One region of the Neobacillus sp. GCM10023253 genome, then DNA from elsewhere that is predicted to be linked to it. Evidence: riboswitches for the same ligand, from Rfam matches in the RefSeq annotation. Region 1 holds a riboswitch; each other region holds the start of a gene.
The links. Region 1 has a riboswitch for thiamine pyrophosphate ahead of ACFPA1_RS19465 (thiamine phosphate synthase). Riboswitches for the same ligand answer to the same signal wherever they lie in the genome.
Positions count from the first base shown of each region.

Region 2: it holds a riboswitch for thiamine pyrophosphate, as region 1 does, so the genes downstream of both, ACFPA1_RS05015 (acetylornithine deacetylase) here and ACFPA1_RS19465 (thiamine phosphate synthase) in region 1, are expected to answer to the same signal.
Region 3: it holds a riboswitch for thiamine pyrophosphate, as region 1 does, so the genes downstream of both, thiC (phosphomethylpyrimidine synthase ThiC) here and ACFPA1_RS19465 (thiamine phosphate synthase) in region 1, are expected to answer to the same signal.
Region 4: it holds a riboswitch for thiamine pyrophosphate, as region 1 does, so the genes downstream of both, thiM (hydroxyethylthiazole kinase) here and ACFPA1_RS19465 (thiamine phosphate synthase) in region 1, are expected to answer to the same signal.

Region 1 is NZ_JBHSHV010000015.1:170,784-176,079, reverse strand. Features, by position in the region: gene thiO (glycine oxidase ThiO) at 1-591, opposite strand, end outside; gene ACFPA1_RS19465 (thiamine phosphate synthase) at 575-1,189, opposite strand; TPP riboswitch at 1,339-1,448, opposite strand; gene ACFPA1_RS19460 (histidine kinase N-terminal domain-containing protein) at 1,662-2,768, shown strand; gene ACFPA1_RS19455 (NAD(P)-dependent alcohol dehydrogenase) at 2,815-3,783, opposite strand; gene ACFPA1_RS19450 (hypothetical protein) at 3,977-4,279, shown strand; gene ACFPA1_RS19445 (PaaI family thioesterase) at 4,357-4,803, opposite strand; gene ACFPA1_RS19440 (MFS transporter) at 4,845-5,296, opposite strand, start outside.
Region 2 is NZ_JBHSHV010000003.1:960,320-965,615, forward strand. Features, by position in the region: gene thiE (thiamine phosphate synthase) at 1-486, shown strand, start outside; gene thiW (energy coupling factor transporter S component ThiW) at 494-1,003, shown strand; TPP riboswitch at 1,004-1,107, shown strand; gene ACFPA1_RS05015 (acetylornithine deacetylase) at 1,181-2,479, shown strand; gene tenA (thiaminase II) at 2,476-3,147, shown strand; gene ACFPA1_RS05025 (ABC transporter ATP-binding protein) at 3,122-3,892, shown strand; gene ACFPA1_RS05030 (ABC transporter permease) at 3,882-4,649, shown strand; gene ACFPA1_RS05035 (ABC transporter substrate-binding protein) at 4,673-5,296, shown strand, end outside.
Region 3 is NZ_JBHSHV010000027.1:250,304-255,599, forward strand. Features, by position in the region: gene ACFPA1_RS24755 (nuclease-related domain-containing protein) at 1-30, shown strand, start outside; gene ACFPA1_RS24760 (VanZ family protein) at 54-521, opposite strand; gene ACFPA1_RS24765 (peptidoglycan DD-metalloendopeptidase family protein) at 653-1,510, shown strand; TPP riboswitch at 1,878-1,990, shown strand; gene thiC (phosphomethylpyrimidine synthase ThiC) at 2,144-3,907, shown strand; gene ACFPA1_RS24775 (hypothetical protein) at 3,882-4,085, shown strand; gene ACFPA1_RS24780 (penicillin-binding transpeptidase domain-containing protein) at 4,330-5,296, shown strand, end outside.
Region 4 is NZ_JBHSHV010000003.1:954,662-959,957, reverse strand. Features, by position in the region: gene thiD (bifunctional hydroxymethylpyrimidine kinase/phosphomethylpyrimidine kinase) at 1-603, opposite strand, end outside; gene thiM (hydroxyethylthiazole kinase) at 603-1,424, opposite strand; TPP riboswitch at 1,505-1,613, opposite strand; gene ACFPA1_RS04990 (glutaredoxin family protein) at 1,741-1,983, opposite strand; gene ACFPA1_RS04985 (HipA family kinase) at 2,314-3,108, opposite strand; gene ACFPA1_RS04980 (glycosyltransferase family 4 protein) at 3,105-4,220, opposite strand; gene ACFPA1_RS04975 (hypothetical protein) at 4,256-5,272, opposite strand.

The DNA of each region.
Region 1 (5,296 bases):
TCCGTTCGTGGTTTGCACCCCTATCACCTGACCGTTTTGATAAAGAAAAGATAGCACTTCGGTGTTTTCAAGTATTTTAGCACCAAAATGGACCGCCGCTTTTGCGAACGCCTGCGTTAACTTTGCAGGCTGTACATGCCCATCGTTCGGGAGATACATCGCTCCAGGTACGCTTGGTGAAAGTGACGGTTCCATTTCTCGTAATTCCTTCGCATCCAGCCATTTTATGGTTGGATCCCATTTCTTTTGAAAGGTGACCTGTTTTTTTACTTCTTCTGCTATGTCTTCGGTTTCTGCAATTTTTAACATCCCTTTATTGACAAACTCGATGTCCACACCAGTAGTTTCCAATAATTCATTAGCGAGAGCCGAAAACATTGCTTGACTTTTTATCGCCAACTGAAATAATGGACCGTCATATTCAAGTTCAGCTTGCGCAGCCAGCATTCCGGCGGCAGCACTTGATGCTTGGCAGCCGATTTGTTCTTTCTCAATAATGATGACTTTTCTTCCTAGCTTTGATAACTGATTGGCAATCGAGGCTCCATTAACACCACCTCCAATTATGGCAACATCAAATGTATGATCCATATTTCCCACCTCCATCTCTAAATGCATGTATGTAAGACTTTACGGCTAATAAGGGGTCCCGGGCATCTAAAACACCTGACATGACAGCGATACCCGTTGCCCCTGCCTGTAGGACCTCTTCCGTATTCTCCTGCGTTATCCCGCCAATGGCAATCACCGGAATGTTCAGCTGTGACAGCCGTGTTAATTCCTCTAGCCCTTTTGGGGTCTTTCCTGGTTTTGATTGCGAAGGGAAGACATGACCGTATAGAACGAAATCAGCTCCATTCTCTTTTGCATTTTGTCCTTCTTCATAGGAGTGAATGGAAGTCCCGACCCTAAGTTGAGGAAAATGCTCCTTTACACAGGCTGTATCTAAACTATGATAGGCTAATTGAACACCAAGGGCCTTTGCCGCGATTGCAACATCTACCCGATCGTTAATCACGATTTTTGATGGAGGGACGTTTTCATTTGTTAAAAGTTCGACTGCTTGAAAAAGTTCCTTTGCTGATTTTTGTTTTTCCCGCAAGTGTAGCGCAGTTACAAATGGATGAATATCCTTCGCTATTTCAGCCAATCGGTGGATCGACATTTTACCATTGGATATAAGATGCAACTCTTTTTCTTTTAGACTAGTAAAAATACAACTCCCCCCCTTTGAATGGATTTCGCTGGTCTAAGGAAGCGCAAAACAAGCAATACAAAAAGCCACTTCCTTTTGTAAGAAAGTGGCCGAAATTTAGAAATAAAAATTTTGCTCTCCAAAAATCCCGTTGTCCACTTCCCTACGCTGGCATTAACCAGATCAGGTTCATAGAGTCCCGAAGTCACACTTCAATCTCAGCCTTTTCAAAAAGGCACCTCTAGCGGATTTGATTCATATTCATTTAAAAAGATTACCTTATATGGATATATGGTAACATTTTATTCTAAAAAGTCAAACATTTCAAACTTAATATTTGCTCGTACATTTCATCAAATTGCTTTGAAATATTTCTTATTTACACCTATTTTGAGGCACGAGAACCGTCCCTATGCCTCAAACTTTATGCTATAATCTCATTATAATAGTGGAAAGCAGGCTGTGTATGGATAAAAAAGTTGGCCAATTTCTAATTGAGAATGAACAAAAGTTTATACATTTTTGGGAAGAGCAAATTATTATCCATCATTACCGGGATAAACCAGAGCTAATATTAAAGAACGGTCATTTAATGTACCATCTCATAACAAATTCTATGTTAAATGGATTCTCGGAAGAAGATGTTAAATTATTGGCGCACAAAGTAGCCCTGGAACGGGTCGAGGCCAATATCAATATTGGGGAGTTTGTTTATAATGTTAATCTGGGTAGGAGTATTATTATTAAATACCTAAACCTTTCCGGACTCATGCCTGAAGATTTCCAGACAATTATTGACTTGGTCAATAAACAGTTCGATTTATTCTGTTTCTATGCTGTTTCTAAGTACACCGAAATCAAAGATAAGAAACTACAAGAACAAAATTTATTTATTTCCCAAACACATAAGGACCGGTTGGCGATTCTTGGACAAATGTCTTCTAGCTTTGTTCATGAATTTCGCAACCCGCTCACTTCCGTTATGGGCTTTATAAAACTATTAAAGCACGAGCATCCTAATCTACCATATTTAGATGTCGTCAGCCAAGAATTAGATCAACTTAAGTTCAGAATTACTCAGTTCCTTCATACATCAAAACTGAACACGCTGGCAGAAAGCCAGAATGAAGACATTACCATCCATTTATTAATAGAAGAAGTGCTTGATTTCCTATATCCAAGCATCGTCGATGGCAATGTCCAAATTCATACAAATATCGATGCTGATATTTGTATTACTGGCGATCGGAATGAGTTAAAACAAGTTTTTCTAAACCTATTAATAAATGCAGTTGACGCTGTGTGTGAAGAAGAAAATCTGCGAAAAATTGATATTCAAACAAATATAGAAGATCACCAAATCAAAATTCGTATTTCTAATAATGGCCCCACTATCGATCTTGAAGCAGTACAATTAATTTTCGAACCCTTCTTCACTACTAAGAAACTAGGCACAGGTATCGGCTTATTCGTTTGTAAGAATATTGTTGAGAAACATCACGGTGAAATAGAATGTATATCAGATAATCACTTAACTACCTTTCAACTTACATTTCCTATTAAACAGAATTAGAATTAAAAAGTACCGCAAAAACGGTGCATTTTTTAATTAATAGTTTTCAAATTGTAATAACTACCTTACCTTGAGCATGCCCTTGTTCAAAATACTTGAATGCTTCCTGAATTTCACTTAATTTAAACCTTTTATCAATGACTGGTGTAATTTTTCCAGCTTCGATAAGCTCTTTTATGAAATTTAAATCACTTTGGTTCTGCCTCTGTAAAAAGCTGCCCATTTTTTTATTTCCAAAGAGGGAGAACCAAGGCCCCAGCGTCATTGCTTGAAACATTTGAGCCCCTGAACCTCCTACATGAACGAAAATTCCATTATTCGTTAAGGCCTGTTTATAATCAGTAATCGGATGATGTCCGTTCACCCCAAGAATCAGATCATATTTTGTCATTTTTTTAGTAAAATCCTCTTTTGTATAATCAATCACATGATCAGCACCGAGTGACTGCAAAATATCTATATTTCTTGTGCTGCAAACCCCCGTTACCTCTGCACCAAAGGACTTGGCAATCTGAACGGCGAAAGTCCCTACACCGCCAGACGCCCCATTGACTAAAACCTTTTGTCCTGCTTGAATCTTACCCTTATCGCGCATGCTTTGTAAGGCTGTGACCGCTGCCATTGGTACCGCCGCGGCTTCCTCAAATGACAGTTTTTCCGGCTTTAACGCTAATGCTTTTTCTGGAACAGATACATATTCAGCAAAACCGCCCCAACCACAGGCGGATAGGTCTCCAAACACCTCTTGTCCTGGTTGAAACTGGGTAACATCTTTGCCTACTGCCTCAACCTGGCCTGCTATGTCGCCTCCGGGTATGGAGTATTTTGGTTTTAGCAGACCAAAAGCAAAGCGTGCTAAGAACGGTTCACCTTTTAAAAGAACTAGATTGCCAAAATTCAAAGATGCTGCGTGGACCTTTACTAGTACCTGATCATCTTTAGGCATAGGTTTTTCTACCTCTCCTAAAATAAGAACATCGGGAGTACCGTACTTTGTGGACACAACTGCTTTCATTCCCACACCTCAATTCCGTTATATTCATGCATATGACTTGTGCAGTTTAGATTAGACCAAAAGTCATAACAAGTGACGAATCCTTTGTCTTAAAAGGTTTGCTTCTGTATACTCAAAACCATAGCAGTATTTGTTCAAGGAACGCCTTGTTGTTAAGCTTTCGCTTAGATACTAAGAGCCAAGGAGTGATAATGTGATAAATCTTGTTTACGAGAAATTGGAAGCCACCCTTCTGGATTGGGAAATGATGAAGAACGCTCTAGAGGATGAAAGTGAAGAATGTGCCGAACGGTTTGAAAGGCATTTTTATGAGTTTATTGACGAATTAAAGATTTGGTTTCAGCAATTGGACCAACCGCCAGCCACTATCAATGATGCAGAAAATCTTCCTGAAATCAGTGATATAATCGAGCGTTTACCGGCACCGCTTCAACTCAACTTTTTAACAGAATTGGAGTTAATTGTGGAAGGAGAAGACCAAGTCCGCTACGATTAATCCCCACCAAAATTCACAAGTGGTGACGCACGGGGACGGTTCTCATGGTTTGGAAGCATGAGAACCGTCCCCATGGTTTATTTTAGCTGAACTCGCTTTCGTTCCGGATTTCCTTTTAATATCATACATGTACTAGTAGAATGCCCTACTAGACTTCCTTTTTCGTCATATACATGACATTCCAGCAATCCCACTGTAGAGCCTTTCTTAATGAGTTTCCCCTCTGCTCTAAGCTTCGCTTTAAAAATCGGTTTAAGGAAATTAAATTTAATTTCAACTGTCGTAAACAGTTCGTCGTCTGAGAGCGTTGTGACAAAAGCATATCCCATCGCAGCATCCGCAATGTCACACAGAATCCCGCCGTGCAGCGTCCCCATTGGGTTATGTAACCGATCAGAAACTTCCATTTCAATCACAACTCTGCCTTCCTCCACCTCTACCACTTGAAACCCAAGTACTTCCGCTACTGGTGCAATAGGTACTTCACCTGTCATCATTTTCTTCATACCTTCTAAGCGACTCATACTATTCACCTTCCAAATATAATTTTAAAAATTTAATTCTATTAAACTTGAATATTGATTTCTCCTTTATGGGCTCGCTTTCCATACCAAAATAGGATTGAGATCGATCCCAGAAGAACGACTATTAACAGCAAATAAATGTGCTGAAATGAGGAAATGAAAGGTATTTTCGCTTGCCAGCTGATTAATACGCCACAAATTGCGACTGCTAATGACCCTCCAAAGAATTGGCTGAGTTGACTTAACCCCATACCAGAACCAATCTGATCCTTGGCTAAAATGCGAGATACCTCATTGGATAAAGCAGATATTATCGTCGAAAGAGCCGGAGCGAATATGATATAACCAAACATTATGATGTATGGCGATACTTGTACCAGCAATGTCATCATAATGATACTTGCAGCCATAAGAAAATGCCCGATTATGAGGAAGCGGTAGTTACCATACTGGTCAATCCATCTTCCGACCCGCCTTATCATAAGGGCGGATA
Region 2 (5,296 bases), on a different contig from region 1:
AAATATGCTCTTGCGAAAAAACTGCAAAGCCTATGCAAAGAACACAGAATTCCGTTTATCGTTAATGATGATCTTGAACTGGCAATCGCGCTTGACGCAGATGGGGTTCATATTGGTCAGGAGGATGAACCGGCTGAAACAGTCAGAAATCAAATTGGCGATAATAAAATTCTTGGTGTATCCGTTCATACGCCGGAGGAGGCCGAAGCAGCACTTAGCGCTGGTGCCGATTATTTCGGAATTGGACCGGTTTATCCAACAAAAACGAAGGCCGATGCAAAGCCATCAAGAGGGACTACCCTGATCGAGGAACTGCGAAGCCAAGGAATTGCTGTACCGATTGTTGGAATTGGCGGGATTACAAGTGAAAATGCGGCAACTGTCGTGGAAGCCGGAGCGGATGGCGTTTCAGTTATTACTGCCATCAGCCTTGCCGATTCACCGCACTTAGCTGCAAAGGCTTTGCGAAAAAGTGTAGGGGAGTGAAGAGGTCATGAAAAAAACGTATAAGCTTACGTTAACTGCCATGATGATTGCGATGGGGACTCTTTCAAGTAATTTGGTCGTGATTCCGATTGGCTTTACAAAGGTTTTTCCAATGCAGCATTTTTTAAACGTTCTTTCCGCTGTTCTGTTGGGCCCTTATTATGCCGTGGCCCAGGCCTTTTGTGTTTCCCTGCTTCGGAATATGATGGGCACAGGTTCGCTTTTTGCGTTTCCTGGAAGCATGGTCGGGGCATTTCTAGCCGGACTATTATTTTGGAAAACTAGAAAAATCTACTTTGCTGTTATAGGAGAAGTTATTGGGACGGGAATTCTTGGAGCATTGCTTTCCTATCCTATTGCAACCCTAATCCTCGGGCAGAAAGCAACTCTATTCGGGTTTATCCCATTATTTATTTTCAGTTCCTTTGCGGGAGCACTGCTTGGATTTGTGATTTTAACGATTTTCTTAAGGAAGAAAGTGCGGCTTGGCGAGAAAAATATCACAGTAACTAAATAGAACCTTCACTGGGGGAAGCCTAAAAGGCTTGAGATGGGCACAGCTCCGAACCCTTTGAACCTGAACTGGATGATTCCAGCGGAGGGAAGTGGAACGATCAGAACCCACTCTTACCCTTGCTATAAAGAGTGGGTGTTATTTTTTTAAAACCTAGAATGAATTTAGGAGGCTTTAGGAATGGTTTGTCTGGAAAATTTAATAGAAACGATCGGACAAGAAGTGGAAGCTAGGGAAGCCGAACTGCTTAAACTTTTGAGCGACCTAATTGCGTTTCCGACTGAAAGTCCTCCGGCCCGGAATACAACGGGAATCCAGGAGTTTCTTAAAAGCTATTTAGGAGACATGGGATTTCATACCGATATGTGGGAAGTATATCCTGGGGATTCGAATGTGGTTGGAATTTTAAAGGGTGAATCCTCTGAGCAATATAGCAGCTTAATTGTCAATGGACATGTGGATGTTGCTGAGGTTGGCGACGAGAAGGAATGGGGGGCGGACCCGTTTTCTGCCAGAATCAAGGATTCTTATATATATGGACGCGGTGTTGCCGACATGAAAGGCGGTATTGCCGCATCCCTCATTGCTATAAAACTTTTAAAAGAGCTTGGGGTTCCGCTTAAAGGAGATTTGCAATTTCAGTCTGTTATCGGAGAAGAAGTTGGCGAGGCAGGAACGCTTGCTTGTTTGGAAAGGGGCTATTCTGCTGACTATGCAGTGGTAGTTGACACAAGTGATTTACATATTCAAGGGCAGGGCGGCGTCATAACCGGCTGGATAACGATTCAAAGCAAAGAAACCTATCATGATGGGATGAGGAGAAGGCTGATTCATGCCGGCGGGGGCATCAATGGTGCCAGTGCGATTGAAAAAATGACGAAAATCATCGAAGGCCTTCAAGACCTTGAACGCCACTGGGCTGTGACAAAAAGTTACGAAGGTTTTCCACCAGGTATGAATACAATTAATCCTGCTGTAATCGAGGGCGGAAGGCATGCTGCGTTTGTTGCCGACCGCTGCGCCTTGTGGGTTACCGTTCATTTCTACCCAAATGAAGATTACGAAGAGATTATAAAGGAGATTGAGCAACATATTGGTGCAGTGGCAGCTGCGGATCCATGGCTTCGTGACAATCCACCGGAATTTGTTTGGGGCGGTAAATCCATGATAATCGATCGTGGTGAAATATTTCCTTCCTTGGAGCTTGATGTGGACCATTCAGGAACCCGAATGCTGGCAAGCTCCTTTGAAAAAACGCTTATGAAAAAGCCTGTACTGGATATGTCAACGACGGTAACAGATGCAGGCTGGCTTGGCCGTGCAGGAATTCCGACAGTTATTTTTGGGCCGGGAAAACTAGAGGATGCCCATGCTGTTAATGAGAAGGTCGAGATTCGGCAATTGTTAGACTTTACAAAAGTGTTAGCTCAATTTATTGCTGTCTGGTGCAACACACTAAAGGAGGAGTATAGCCAATGAAATTTTCTGATCGGCTTTTTGAAAAAGTTAAGGGAATTTGGGAGAAAACACATGAGCATCCATTCGTAGTCGGGTTGGGACGTGGCGATCTTCCGGTCGAATCTTTTATCCGCTATATGAAGCAGGACTATGTGTTTCTTATTGACTATTCAAAGTTGTTTGCGTTTGGAACGGTGAAGGCGAGAGATGTTGAGACCATGGCAGCTTTTGCAAAGCTTTTAGATGAAACCTTACATGGTGAAATGGACCTGCACCGCGAGTATGCGAAACGGTTTGGAATTACGGAACAGGATCTTGAAGGCACCGAACCTACTCCGATTAATTTAGCTTACACCCGCTACATGTTAAATGTGGCTCAAAATGGTTCTTTGGAGGAATTAATATCAAGTCTGCTGCCATGTATGTGGAGCTATTGGGAAATCGGTAAAATGCTAGCAGAAAACTATCAAAACTCTAGCGATCATCTATTATACGGCGACTGGGTGAAAATGTACTCTTCTGATGAATTCGGGTCGCTGGCTCTCTGGCTAATCGATTTGTTAGATAAATTAACGGAAGGAAAACCAGAGCGAGAATTGGCGGTTTTAGAAGAGCATTTTCTCACCACATCCAGGTTTGAGTATATGTTCTGGGACATGGTCTATGAGGGAGGAGATTGGCCTGTCTAATTCAAATATGTTACACATCGAAGATTTAACATATACGTTTGATAGGGATATGCAGCCGATTTTTCAACAGCTTTCGCTCGATTTAAAGGCGGGGGAGTTTGTTTCCCTTATTGGCCCAAGCGGGTCAGGGAAAAGTACACTTTTTAAATTAATTACCGGACTGCTTAAACCGGGCCAGGGAAAAATACAAATTGCTGGGAATCTATCCTCAGGCAGACTAGGAAAAGTTGGCTATATGCCGCAAAAAGATTTAATGCTGCCTTGGCGGACGGTAATGGAAAACGTGCTGTTGCCCTCAGAAATCGCGAAAGAGGACAAGCGGGAAAAGGCACACGAAATCCGTGCTTGGTTATCCCGTTTTGGCCTTAAGGAATATGAGAATGCTTATCCAGATGAATTATCAGGGGGAATGAAACAGCGTGTCGCCTTTTTACGGACCATTATGACAGGCAGGGAACTTTTATTGTTGGATGAACCGTTTGGGGCGCTGGATTCGTTAACGAAACGAACCATGCATAGCTGGTTATTGGGGCTATGGGGTGAGCTTAAAAAGACCGTCCTGTTCATCACACATGATCTCGAGGAGGCAATTTTATTAAGCGATAGAATTCTTCTCCTTCAAAATAGAGGAGTCTTGGAATACAAGGTCAACCTGCCAAGACCACGAAATTCAGAATCTATTTATCAACCAGAGTTTATTTCGATGCGTAAAGAATTGGAGCGGCTGATACAACATGAGGAGTAAATGGAAAAGATGGGCCGGAGAATACGGTTTGTTTTTGCTGACGGCCATTTGTTTAATCAATATTTGGCAGTGGGTAGTTGAAGCTGGAATGGTGCCGTCATTTATATTGCCTGCACCTACGGCAATCGGCGAGTCACTTGTGAATAATCGTGAGATTCTTTTGGGCGAGCATTTACCAGCGACATTCTTAGAGGTTTTGATTGGCTTTGGAATTTCGCTTATAGGAGGGCTGCTATTAGGCGTTAGTATGCATTTTTCTAAGATATTAGAAAAAGTGCTTTATCCTTTTCTAATCATCTCGCAAACGATCCCGATGATTGCCATTTCGCCGATTTTTATCATGTGGTTCGGCTACACGATATGGAGCAAGGTTGCTGTGACAATATTGGTATCCTTTTTCCCAATCGTTGTGAGTACTTATGACGGGTTGAAGGCGGGCGGAAGCGAATATCGTGAATTACTGTTAACAATGGGGGCCGGACGCTGGACAATTTTTAAAAAGGTGCAGGTTCCGATGGCCTTGCCATCCATCATGTCCGGTTTGAAGATGGCGGTGGTTTATTGTGTCGTCGGCGCCACTATCGGAGAGTGGCTGGGGGCAAGTGAAGGGCTGGGCTATTTTAGCCGGAGGATGTCTTCAAATCTCCAGTCAGATTCGGTCTTTGCAGCTATTTTTCTGCTTTCTTTAATGGGAATTGTATTGTTTTTGTTTATAAGCTTACTAGAAAAAAAGTTAATAAAAAATAAGATTCGTTAATTTGCTGAAAGGAAGTTATTATTGTGAAAAAAAGTTTATTGGTTATGGTGAGTTTGCTGCTTCTGTTGGTTAGCGCATGCGGGAAGGCAGGGGCCGATAAGTCCCCCGCTAAAGAGGAGGGCCTCCAGAAAGTCAGCTTGATGCTTGACTGGTATCCGAATGCCGTTCACTCGTTTCTTTTTGCAGCACAGGAAAAGGGCTATTTCAAAAAACAAGGACTGGATGTCGACATTCAAATGCCTGCAGACACGAACGATCCTTTAAAACTTGTGGCCGCTGGTAAATTTGACATGGCGATCAGTTACCAGCCGCAGGTATTAGTAGCACGTGGAGAGGATATTCCTGTCCGGTCATTCGCTGCTCTCGTTAGACATCCGCTTAACCAATTAATGGTTGCAGCCGATATCCCGATTCAATCACCGAAGGATTTGGCTGGACGGACCATCGGCTATCCATCGATTCCCTTAGATGAGGCGATCATTCAAACGATGGTAAAGGCAGATGGCGGAGATGCTGGAAAGATAAAAATGGTCGATGTCGGCTGGGACTTGATTCCGGCGATGGCTACGAAAAAAACCGATGCCTTGATTGGCGGCTATATCAATCATGAGAAATTATTGCTTGATAAAGAGGGACACCCAATGCGT
Region 3 (5,296 bases), on a different contig from region 1:
CAGCCGCCTTATATTTTTTCGAAAAAGTAAAACCACCGCCAACCAGCAGTGGTTTAAGAAACAGACCGAACGCGGCCTAGCAGCTTCGCCAGCCCCTCAAATTTACCCTTAAACAGCGCACCGCGAATAAAATAGTAGCAGACGCTGATGCCGAGGAAGTCCTTAAACAGGTCAAATAGCGACGCGGAGCGGTATGGATAGAACGATTGGTGGATTTCGTCACTGATGCCGTAGAAGGCCGCAAACAGGGCACAGGCCAAGTTCCAGCCTGGTGTAAAACTGAAACCGGCGACAGCATTGCTGCGCAGGTCAGCGTCACCGCGTCTAAACGTCAAACATGCGAGGACTAGTAATACATATAAAATCGCAAACTCTATTAAATGCAACGATTCTTTAATAGTGTGGTCAATATTCGAATCGGGCAGGCGCACGAAGTGGTCCGATGGCAGGCTCGATTGAATAAAGATGGCTGCCATATAAAGCACGGGCAGGACCCGCAGCACCCATTTTAAAGCTTTCATGAAACAATTCCCCCTAAAAATTTTTCAAAAAGATGCATAAAAACGCAGGCGATTACAAAAAATAAAATTTTTTTCAGACTAGTGTATATAATTCTAGTTATCTGTTCAGAATGATTGCTGAGGTGATGAAAATGAGAGAGGAAGAAAACAAACGATCTTCTCAAAGTTCCAGCGTAAAACGCTTTTTCAAGAAGCGTTGGGTATTTCCAGCCATCTATATCGCAAGTGCAGCAATCATTTTAACAGGTGTTCTTTGGTATCAGTCCAGTGCAGGAGACTCAGACAAATACGATTACAAGTCTACTGATATTACTGGCAAAAAGACCAACCCGCCTGCAGTTGAAGTTAACTCGGCTTTAGAAAACGTCAAAATGCCGGTGAAGGATGCAGCATCAGCAGTGATCAAGACAAAGTTCTATGATTTCACAGCCAAAGCTGAAGACCAGGAAGCCGCATTAGTATTCTACGAGAACACATACAACCCAAATACTGGTGTCGACATCACCATGAAGGACGGCGAAACGTTTGATGTATTAGCATCACTCAGCGGAACTGTCACTCGTGTTGAAGAAGACGCGGTGCTTGGAAATGTCATCGAAATTGAACACGACAAAGGTATTGTAACACAATATCAGTCTGTGAAAGACATTAAAGTTGAAGTTGGCGACAAGGTAAAACAGGGAGATGTTCTTGCCAAGGCTGGGCAAAGCATGTTCAATGAAAAAGCTGGAACACACGTCCATTTTGAAATTCGTAAGGATGGCGTCGCGGTTAACCCTAGTAAGTATATCGACAAACCGGTAAGCACTTTACAAGAAGCGACTCCTTCAAACAGCAAGGAATCTATGCAAACAACTCCTAGCGAAAAAAAGCAGCAGGAGTTGGAGGATCCAGCTGGCTCCGACGACCAGTCTTCCGATAAGGAAACGGACGACGGCAAGAGCAAAGAAGACGAGTCCACTAACTCAAAAGAAAAGACAAATTCTTAATATTGAAACTGTAAGTAAGGGGAAGGGGATACTTTCCTCTTTTTTTTTGTGTTTTTTTCAAAAAAAAGAATCTGGCCCGCCTGCCAGATTCCGCACATTAAGCAAAAAAATAGGACCCGGCCGATTGCCGGATCCAACACGATATATTAAAAGGGGGGGTTATGAAAAAGTGTGACTGAGATTGTCCTTTTCACACTCTTATCTTACCCTCCAGATATGAACAAACTATGAACAAAAGGTGAAAGTTTGAAAAACAGTTATGAGAATTATCTGTTCCGATAACCACAAAGTTTACCAAAAGGCTTTTCATTTTCAAAAATTTCTGATATATTTACGAATGTAAGATTATAACTTAATATTGTTTGAAATGCTCTACTGGGGGGGTCCGATGGCTCGGACTGAGAGAAGAATGCATAAATTCTTTGACCCTTTGAACCTGATCTGGATTATACCAGCGTAGGGAAGTAGTATCAAAGGTGTCTGTGTTTAATTTGGGTACCGCTACTTTTGGATGAAAAAATCAGGTTCTGTGAAAACAGAACCTTTTTGTATTGTCCTCCATTACTTTCCAGTAATGAACTGCGCTGTAACTCCCAGAGTGCAAAATCAAACCATTTTGAAGGAGGAAGTTACATGCAGAAGCAAGTGGAAGGGAACATCGAGTTAAAATCACAATTCACTGGAAGTAAAAAGGTATATGTCGAAGGGGCAAGACCCGATCTTAAGGTTCCGATGAGAGAAATTCAACTTAGTCGAACCGTTGCTGCTTTTGGAGAAGAAGAAAATGAGCCTGTTCGGGTCTATGATACGAGCGGCCCCTACACAGATTTGAATTATCAGGTCGATATTCAAAGCGGACTTCCAGCATTACGTAAGAATTGGATTCTCGAGCGGAATGATGTGGAGGCATATGTTGGAAGAGAAATAAAGGCCAAGGATAACGGATACCATGAAGGGGACCAACGTGCATCGCTTGAATGGTATCCCAATGTAAATAAAACACCCCTAAAAGCTAAAGCAGGAAAAAATGTCACCCAGATGCATTATGCCAAAAAAGGCATTATTACCCCTGAAATGGAGTACATAGCCATTCGTGAACATAGGGAACCGGAATTTGTTCGTGCGGAAGTTGCCAGCGGGAGAGCGATTATCCCAGCCAATATCAATCACCCAGAAAGCGAACCGATGATTATAGGACGAAACTTTCATGTGAAAATTAATGCAAATATCGGGAATTCGGCTGTTACCTCCTCTATAGAGGAAGAGGTTGAAAAAATGACGTGGGCAACTCGCTGGGGCGCCGACACCATCATGGATTTATCAACGGGAAAAAATATTCATACAACGAGAGAATGGATCATTCGCAATTCTCCCGTACCAGTTGGAACGGTCCCAATCTATCAGGCACTCGAGAAGGTAAATGGGATTGCCGAGAATTTAACATGGGAAATTTACCGTGATACTTTAATTGAACAGGCGGAACAAGGCGTCGATTATTTTACGATCCATGCCGGCGTTTTGCTGCGATATATTCCTTTAACGGCAAAACGGACAACGGGCATTGTATCCCGCGGCGGCTCGATTTTGGCGCAATGGTGCTTGGCTCATCATAAGGAGAATTTCCTCTATACTCATTTTGAAGAAATATGTGAAATCCTGAAACAATATGATATCTCTGTTTCTCTTGGAGACGGGCTCCGTCCAGGCAGTATTGCCGATGCAAATGATGAAGCACAATTCGCAGAGCTTGAAACGCTCGGAGAATTAACAGACATTGCCTGGAAACATGATGTGCAGGTGATGATTGAAGGGCCTGGTCATGTACCAATGCATATGATCAAAGAGAACGTCGATAAGCAAATGGAAATTTGTAAAGAAGCTCCATTTTATACGTTAGGACCTTTAACCACCGATATCGCACCAGGATATGATCATATTACTTCAGCAATCGGAGCAGCGATGATCGGCTGGTTCGGAACAGCGATGCTCTGTTATGTGACACCCAAAGAGCATCTGGGCTTACCGAACAAAGATGATGTCCGGGAAGGAGTCATTGCTTATAAAATTGCCGCTCATGCCGCTGATTTGGCCAAAGGGCACCCCGGTGCGCAAAAAAGAGACAACGCGTTATCGAAAGCCCGTTTCGAATTCAGATGGGAAGACCAGTTTAATCTTTCTTTGGATCCGGAGCGTGCAAGGGAATACCATGACGAAACATTGCCATCGGAGGGGGCAAAAACAGCCCATTTTTGCTCCATGTGCGGGCCAAAGTTCTGTTCGATGAGAATATCACATGATATTCGGGAAAAGGCAGCGAGTAAAGAAGTGGACATTGAAGAAGGCATGAGGAAAAAAGCGGAGGAATTTATTCATGATGGATCAAGAATTTACCGTTGAGACGAATTCCATTAAGGTAATAAAAATGAATGAAGAAATAGATATCCTAAAACAAAAAATTCATATCTTGGAAAAGGAAATTGAAAACATCCAGCAACATTGCCGGCATCTATTTTCCGAAACATACGGTATGAGGAAATGCCGAAAGTGCGGTTTCGCAGAAAGCACCTATTATTAATTTCATTCACCTAGTTACAAAGCAAATCCCGGTTTAATAGCCGGGGTTTTTTAATGCCGCTATTTTCCTTAGGAGTTTTGTCCTGAAATTGGCGGTGGGGTGTTTTTGTTGCGGTAGATTGGAGGGCTTGGGCATATGTTAAAGAGTCAGCTGATTATACCTGGAATACAGGATGACCTACGTTGCTTTGATGAGAAATCTGTCTAAGGTTGTGTTAAAATGGTAAAAAAAGGAGGGGTTTGCCTTGAAAAAAGTTGCCGGGCTGTTGCTTGCCGTGGTGCTGGGTGTTTTGCTTGCCAGCTGCAGCAAGGAGCCAACGCCGCAGGATCGATTTTCCGAGTACATAGCCTTATGGAATAAGCAGAAGTTTGCTGACATGTATAATTACCTTTCGAATGATGCCAAAAAGAAAATCTCGAAAGAGGACTTTACGAACCGCTATAAGAAAATCTACGACGATTTACAGATTACTGACCTCAAGATTGACTTCAAAAAACCGAAAGACGATAAACAGGCGGATAAAGAGCAAGCCAAGTATTCTTTTACCGCTAAAATGAATAGTGTCGCGGGGCCGATTGATTTTACCGAAGAAGCCCAGTTGAAAAAGGAAAAAAAGGACGATAAGGAAAACTGGTTTGTGGACTGGAATCCGGGGTTCATTTTTCCAAAAATGCAGGAGGGAGACAAGCTGAGCTTGAGCACGGTGCCGGCGAAACGGGGCGAAATTGTTGACCGGAACGGCACGGGGCTGGCGGTGAACGGCCAGGTGTACGAGGTCGGGGTGACGGCCGGGGACATTGCCGCGCCGGTGAAGGAGCAGCTGGCTTCTTTGTTGAAGATGACGCCGGATCAGGTCGACAAGGCGTTGAAGGCGAGCTGGGTACAGCCGGGGATGTTTGTGCCTTTGAAGAAGGTGTCGATGGACGATTCTGAGCGGATTGCTCAGCTCGTGGCGCTCGAGCCAGTGAAGACGCGCAAGGTGGACGCGCGGATTTATCCGTACAAGGAGGCCGCGGCGCAGCTGATTGGCTATGTCGGGTCGATTACCGCGGATGAGCTCGAGAAGCGCAAGGACAAGGGCTACACGAGCCGCGATGTGATTGGGAAGCGCGGACTGGAGCAGGTGCTGGATGAGCAGCTGAAGGGCCAGAGCGGCGTGAAGATTGTGATTAAGAAGAAGGCCGGTGGCGAGGAAGTGCTCGCGGAAAAGC
Region 4 (5,296 bases), on a different contig from region 1:
AATTCGCTTACTCGTAAAAGTATAGAATTCTTTTCCATCGAAGAGGAGATCTGTTGATTCTGAAGGGTTTTCATCATGGCCGCCTTTCAGCACAACGTTTTGCACCCCTAAGGCATGTAATTTTTTTGCTGCCTCCTGCTTATCTTCTGCTGTACGTATAGACATCCCGGTTAGGACCTCAGCCTCTGGAATATTCGGGGTAACCACTTTGGCAAGCGGCATTAAAAATTTCTGCATCGCAGAAATTGCTTCCATCTTAAGCAAGGAAGCCCCGCCTTTTGCGATCATTACAGGATCGACAACAACATTATCCCAATGATATTTTGTAAGATTAACAGATACAGCTTCAATAATTTCCGCATTAAATAACATACCCGTTTTCACCGCATCGGTCCCCATGTCCTCACCGATGGCTTTCATCTGTTCGATAACCGCTTCTGCTGTCATTGGATAAACTCCATGGACACCTAATGTATTTTGCGCTGTAACAGCGGTTAATGCGGACATGCCAAAAACCTCTAACTCCTGAAATGTTTTTAGGTCCGCCTGAATTCCGGCCCCGCCGCCTGAATCGGAACCTGCAATCGTTAACGCCTTATTCATTATTGCCCTCCTCCTGTTAATTTTTTTATGGAAGAATAAAGATTGATGTCATCTGCAGCAACCTTCGAAAGCTGGTTCAAAAATTCGATTTGAAAGCTTCCTGGGCCTGATTCCACCGTTAGTTCCGCCGCCTTTTCTGCGGCTATTCCGTATATCGAGACTGCAGCAACAGATGCCTGCAGTAAATCCTTCTCCACCCCGGTAAATGCACCAATAACGGAGGTTAAAAGACAACCAGTACCTGTCACTTTTGTTAACAATGGATGTCCATTAGCCACAACATAAGTGGTACTCCCATTCGTAACGACATCTTCCTTCCCTGTAATGACGACGATACAGTTTAATTTTTCTGCAGCAGTCATAGCGAGATCGGTAATATTACCATTTGTGCTTCCCGCATCGACACCTTTGATTTCCCATTTCTCTCCAACGACATTGGCAATTTCAGCGGCGTTCCCTCGAATTATGGATACTCTTAGTTCCCTCATGATCCTTTGCGCTGTTTCCGTCCGATAAGGGGTTGCCCCTGCACCCACCGGGTCAAAAATAACCGGAATACCTTGTTCATTGGCCGCCTTCCCTGCCAAAATCATCGAATCTACCGTTTGTGAATTTAAAGTGCCAATATTTAAAACTAGTGAACTGGCGATCCGTGCCATATCTCCGGCTTCCTCAGCAGCATTGGCCATTACCGGTGATGCCCCAAGAGCCAAAAGTCCATTCGCAGTAAAATTGGTTACCACTACATTCGTAATATTATGTACAAGCGGTTTTACTTCTCTTACTTTTTGCAACGTTTCAAACAAGTTGTTTTTAAGCAAATCCTTCTCCTCCTTTTAAAAAATAAAAAAAACCAGACCCTCATAAAGGACCTGGTTAAGTTAAGTAAGAAACCGTAAAAATTAAACATGGTCTACTTTCCTACGCTGGTATTATCCAGTTCAGGTCCGAAGGGTTAAAAACTAGCCGTTTTCTCTCAGCCCGCTAACAGGGCACCCCTAGTAGTTACATCAAATATGAAATTATCATCAGAATAAACCTAAGAATCTTTTTTGTAAAGAAAAATAACTTAAAAATACTTTTGTTTAACCCGCTTCTAAAAACTCCGAAATACTCGATTTCCGAAATTTGTACTTATTAGCTCTCTTTCGCAAGCTCCATCAATTCTTTAAGATCATTTGTAAAACCCTTTACCGCACGGTTATTCACTACCGTAACAGGAACACCGAGAAAACCGTATTTTTCCACTTCCTTTTGATACTCAGGATTTTCTGCCACATTTCTTGTCTCAAAAGGAATTCCTTCTTCAGTCAGGACTTTCTTAACCATTGTGCATTCGATACAGTCGTTGGTGGTATAAACAATTACTTGTTTGCTCAAGATAAAATTCTCCCCTGTCCGATTATGTCTAACATACACAATATTCATTTTACCTACAAAAAGCAATTTAAATGATTATATGCCAAATGATTTATATAAAGGCAAACAGTGGGAATACAGCTTCATGTCGGGTCATGTCATTTTGTACATCACTCTACCGACATCACAACTCGAGAAATGTCACTTCATGCGCTTTCCCAAGGAATAAACACAATAATTCCCCATCACAAAACAGCCTATTCAACCAAAAACCACGAAAAAACAAAAAATTAACCGTCAAAAAATGACGGTTTAAACACTGTATACCGACTTTTTTACAATTCATCCGCCTTAGGTGGACAAATTGCCAAAATGTCTTTTTGTGGTGTCTGACACCCATTTTCTTTTCATAAACCTTTCGACCAATTTAGGAAGAATTTTTTTTCGCCTTGTTACGAGTGTTGTTACTATTGCTTTTTTTTCGTCTTTTGTGACGCCCCATTCTTCCGGGATAAGCTCAACAATTTCTTCTATTAATAATATGGGGATTGTTTGAATGATTTCCAAGTACCCATTAAATAATTTTTCATCCTCGATATAGGCCGACATCAATTCATGTGTGGCACTTTTTAATATATCGGCAGGGAGATTCTCTACATCCTCCTGGATCCAATTAAAAGAACCAAAAACCTCTGCCTGGTCGATCATCCAAAGCTTATATCCACCTGAGGCAACTTCTTGAAAAAGAACATTCATACGGGTCCGATCACGATTAAACAACCAATAATCAAATGCAATAATACCTGCTAATGACTGGTGGTTTTCAATAGAAGAAATTTTAGAAACCTTGTGGCCATCCAGACAATCAGGAATATACAAGGATGCAAATTGGTATTGGGTGTGTCCCATCTTGGCAAGTTCAGGTACCTGTAACGAGAATTCCTGCGGAATTTCTACGATTCTGCCAAATGGAATTGGTAATCCTAGATATCGCCCAAGGCAGTAGGCGACCCATTCATTGGGCAGTGATCTTTCAAAACCTTGCTGAAAAAATTTCACCACATACTCCCTGCCATCATCAAACGTGATTAAATGAGCATTCGATTTTCCTTGTAATTTTTTCTGATACGAAACAGGTTTAATCAAGTCGCCTCCACCTCCCCATCTCCGTTCCTCTCCAATTGAATGAATGATTTTAATAAATGAACGTATTGATCGGCGACCACTTGAATGGCAAAATTTTCTTCCACCCGACGAACTGCAGCTTCCGACATATTTCGATGCATGTCGGGATTGTCTACAATCTCATAGATTTGCTTGACTGCATCGTCGACGTTTTGGCCCCGATAAAGCAAGCCTGTCTCACCATTTACCACCAGTTCGTTAATTGGCATGATGTTCGAAGCCACAACAGGAACCCCGCACACCATCGATTCAATAAAAGTATTCCCAAACGATTCCGACTTGGTTGTCGCTAGGGTGCAGCCACCCGATTCGCGAATTTTGGCATAGACATGCGGCATCTGCTGGTACGGAATAACGGGAAACCATTTCACAATGTCAGTTAGTTCCCCGTCCTTCCAGGCGGCAGCAAATTCTTCCCGCTGGACGCTTTGTGCACCGCCAATGAGCCAGAATTCTATATCATCGCGTTCATGTTTTATTTTCTTGGCTACCTCCAATAGCATCGGCCAATTCTTCCGCCTGTCAGTCCGGCCTATCCAGCCGACAATTTTTTTACCAAGCTGGTTAAGAGGCAGGCTTGCAAAATCGATTTCCTCCACAGGCAGTGCCCGAAAAAAGGACGTATCGACTCCGTTGTATATAACGTGAATAGGAATATCCTCTGTAAGAATGGAAACAAGCCTTTTCTGATAGTGGGAAGGAACAATGATTAGTTTAGGCTCGATTCCTTTGAAGGTTTTCAAATGCGGCATCAATTTGATAAGCTCGGGGGTTCTGGCCTCTATTAATATAGGACCTTCGTATTTCGCTTTTCGAATCCACTTGTAGGCAGCACCGGTGTCGACTACGATGATGGCATCATATCCATTTTCTTTGATAATGTTAATAATCTCATTGTCGTCCTTCGTTAAATAAACTTTAGCCACATCCTGCATAATATGAAGGCCGCCGTGGTCCGTCGTATAGAGAAATTCGGTTTCAATTCCATGTTTTTTAAAATAAATGGCTCGATTTCGCCAACCGGCATTTACTCCTCCTACAGTGAGCAAGCGCCAGATGACCAATATCTTCATGTTCGCTTCACCTCTCTTTTTAATAGGTTTGTAGTTTACCTTTTATGTCTTTTTTTATCTTTTTCATGCTTGTGACGCTTACGATCTTTATCATGATGACCTTTACTGTGGTGTCGATCTTTTTTTCGGTCATCATAACTGTATCCTTCATATCGGCGGGAGCGTTTATCCTTATTTTTCTTGCTGCGCTCTTTCACTGGGTAATTCTTCTCGAAACTTTGTTCACGTTTATCCCAGTACTCATCAATCTTTTCCATAACTACTTCTGGGTCAGTACCCCGGGCCAGCATGGTTTTGATCCATTCTTCCTTAAAAACCTTGTACATTAGCCCTTCAAGCTGTAATACGTATTTTTTTTCGTTGTCTACTATTAGATTCTTTTCACTTAATTTTTTTAAAGTTTTTTTGTTGGATTTCTGCTTGAGTATAATTTCATAAATATGACGTGAAAGTTCTTCCATTCGGATGAAGTTCTGCCATTCCTCATATAAGTCAGGCGATAATGCTTGTACATGGGATAAAAATACTTCTTTATACTCTTTCCCTAAGGAATTAATTAATTTTCTAGGATAAGGGTAAACACGGTCGCGCCATACGGTCCTCGCGACATCAATCACCTTTAAGCTCCCGTCCTCCTGCAAATAGATTTGCCGTTTATGATGGTCTATCCGTTCATAACCTATCTTTTTAAAAGTAATGAGCATGTCTATTAGTTTTGCAGAGAGTTCCTCCGTTAATGGCTGTGATTGCAAATATTCCCGCAAATCAACCCCTTTGATAATCTCCATTGCGATGTAAAGCTTTCCTTTTGCATATACTCGCGGTAAAAGGGTGGTCTGTTGGCCAAGCGATAAAGCATAATACTCCCGTTCACAATCCTCTTCATTTCCAAACACCTTAACGCAAATGTCATTAGTATAGTGAAAAACTGCTCCCTGCCTGCCTTTACCAATCATCGTCAACAGGGTATTATTCACAACCTCCACATCTGCATTCGGTACATTTTGGACGCTAATGCCGCTCAATATATTTTCGAGACGCTTAATATCCATTTATTTCCTCCCTCCTGTATTTTT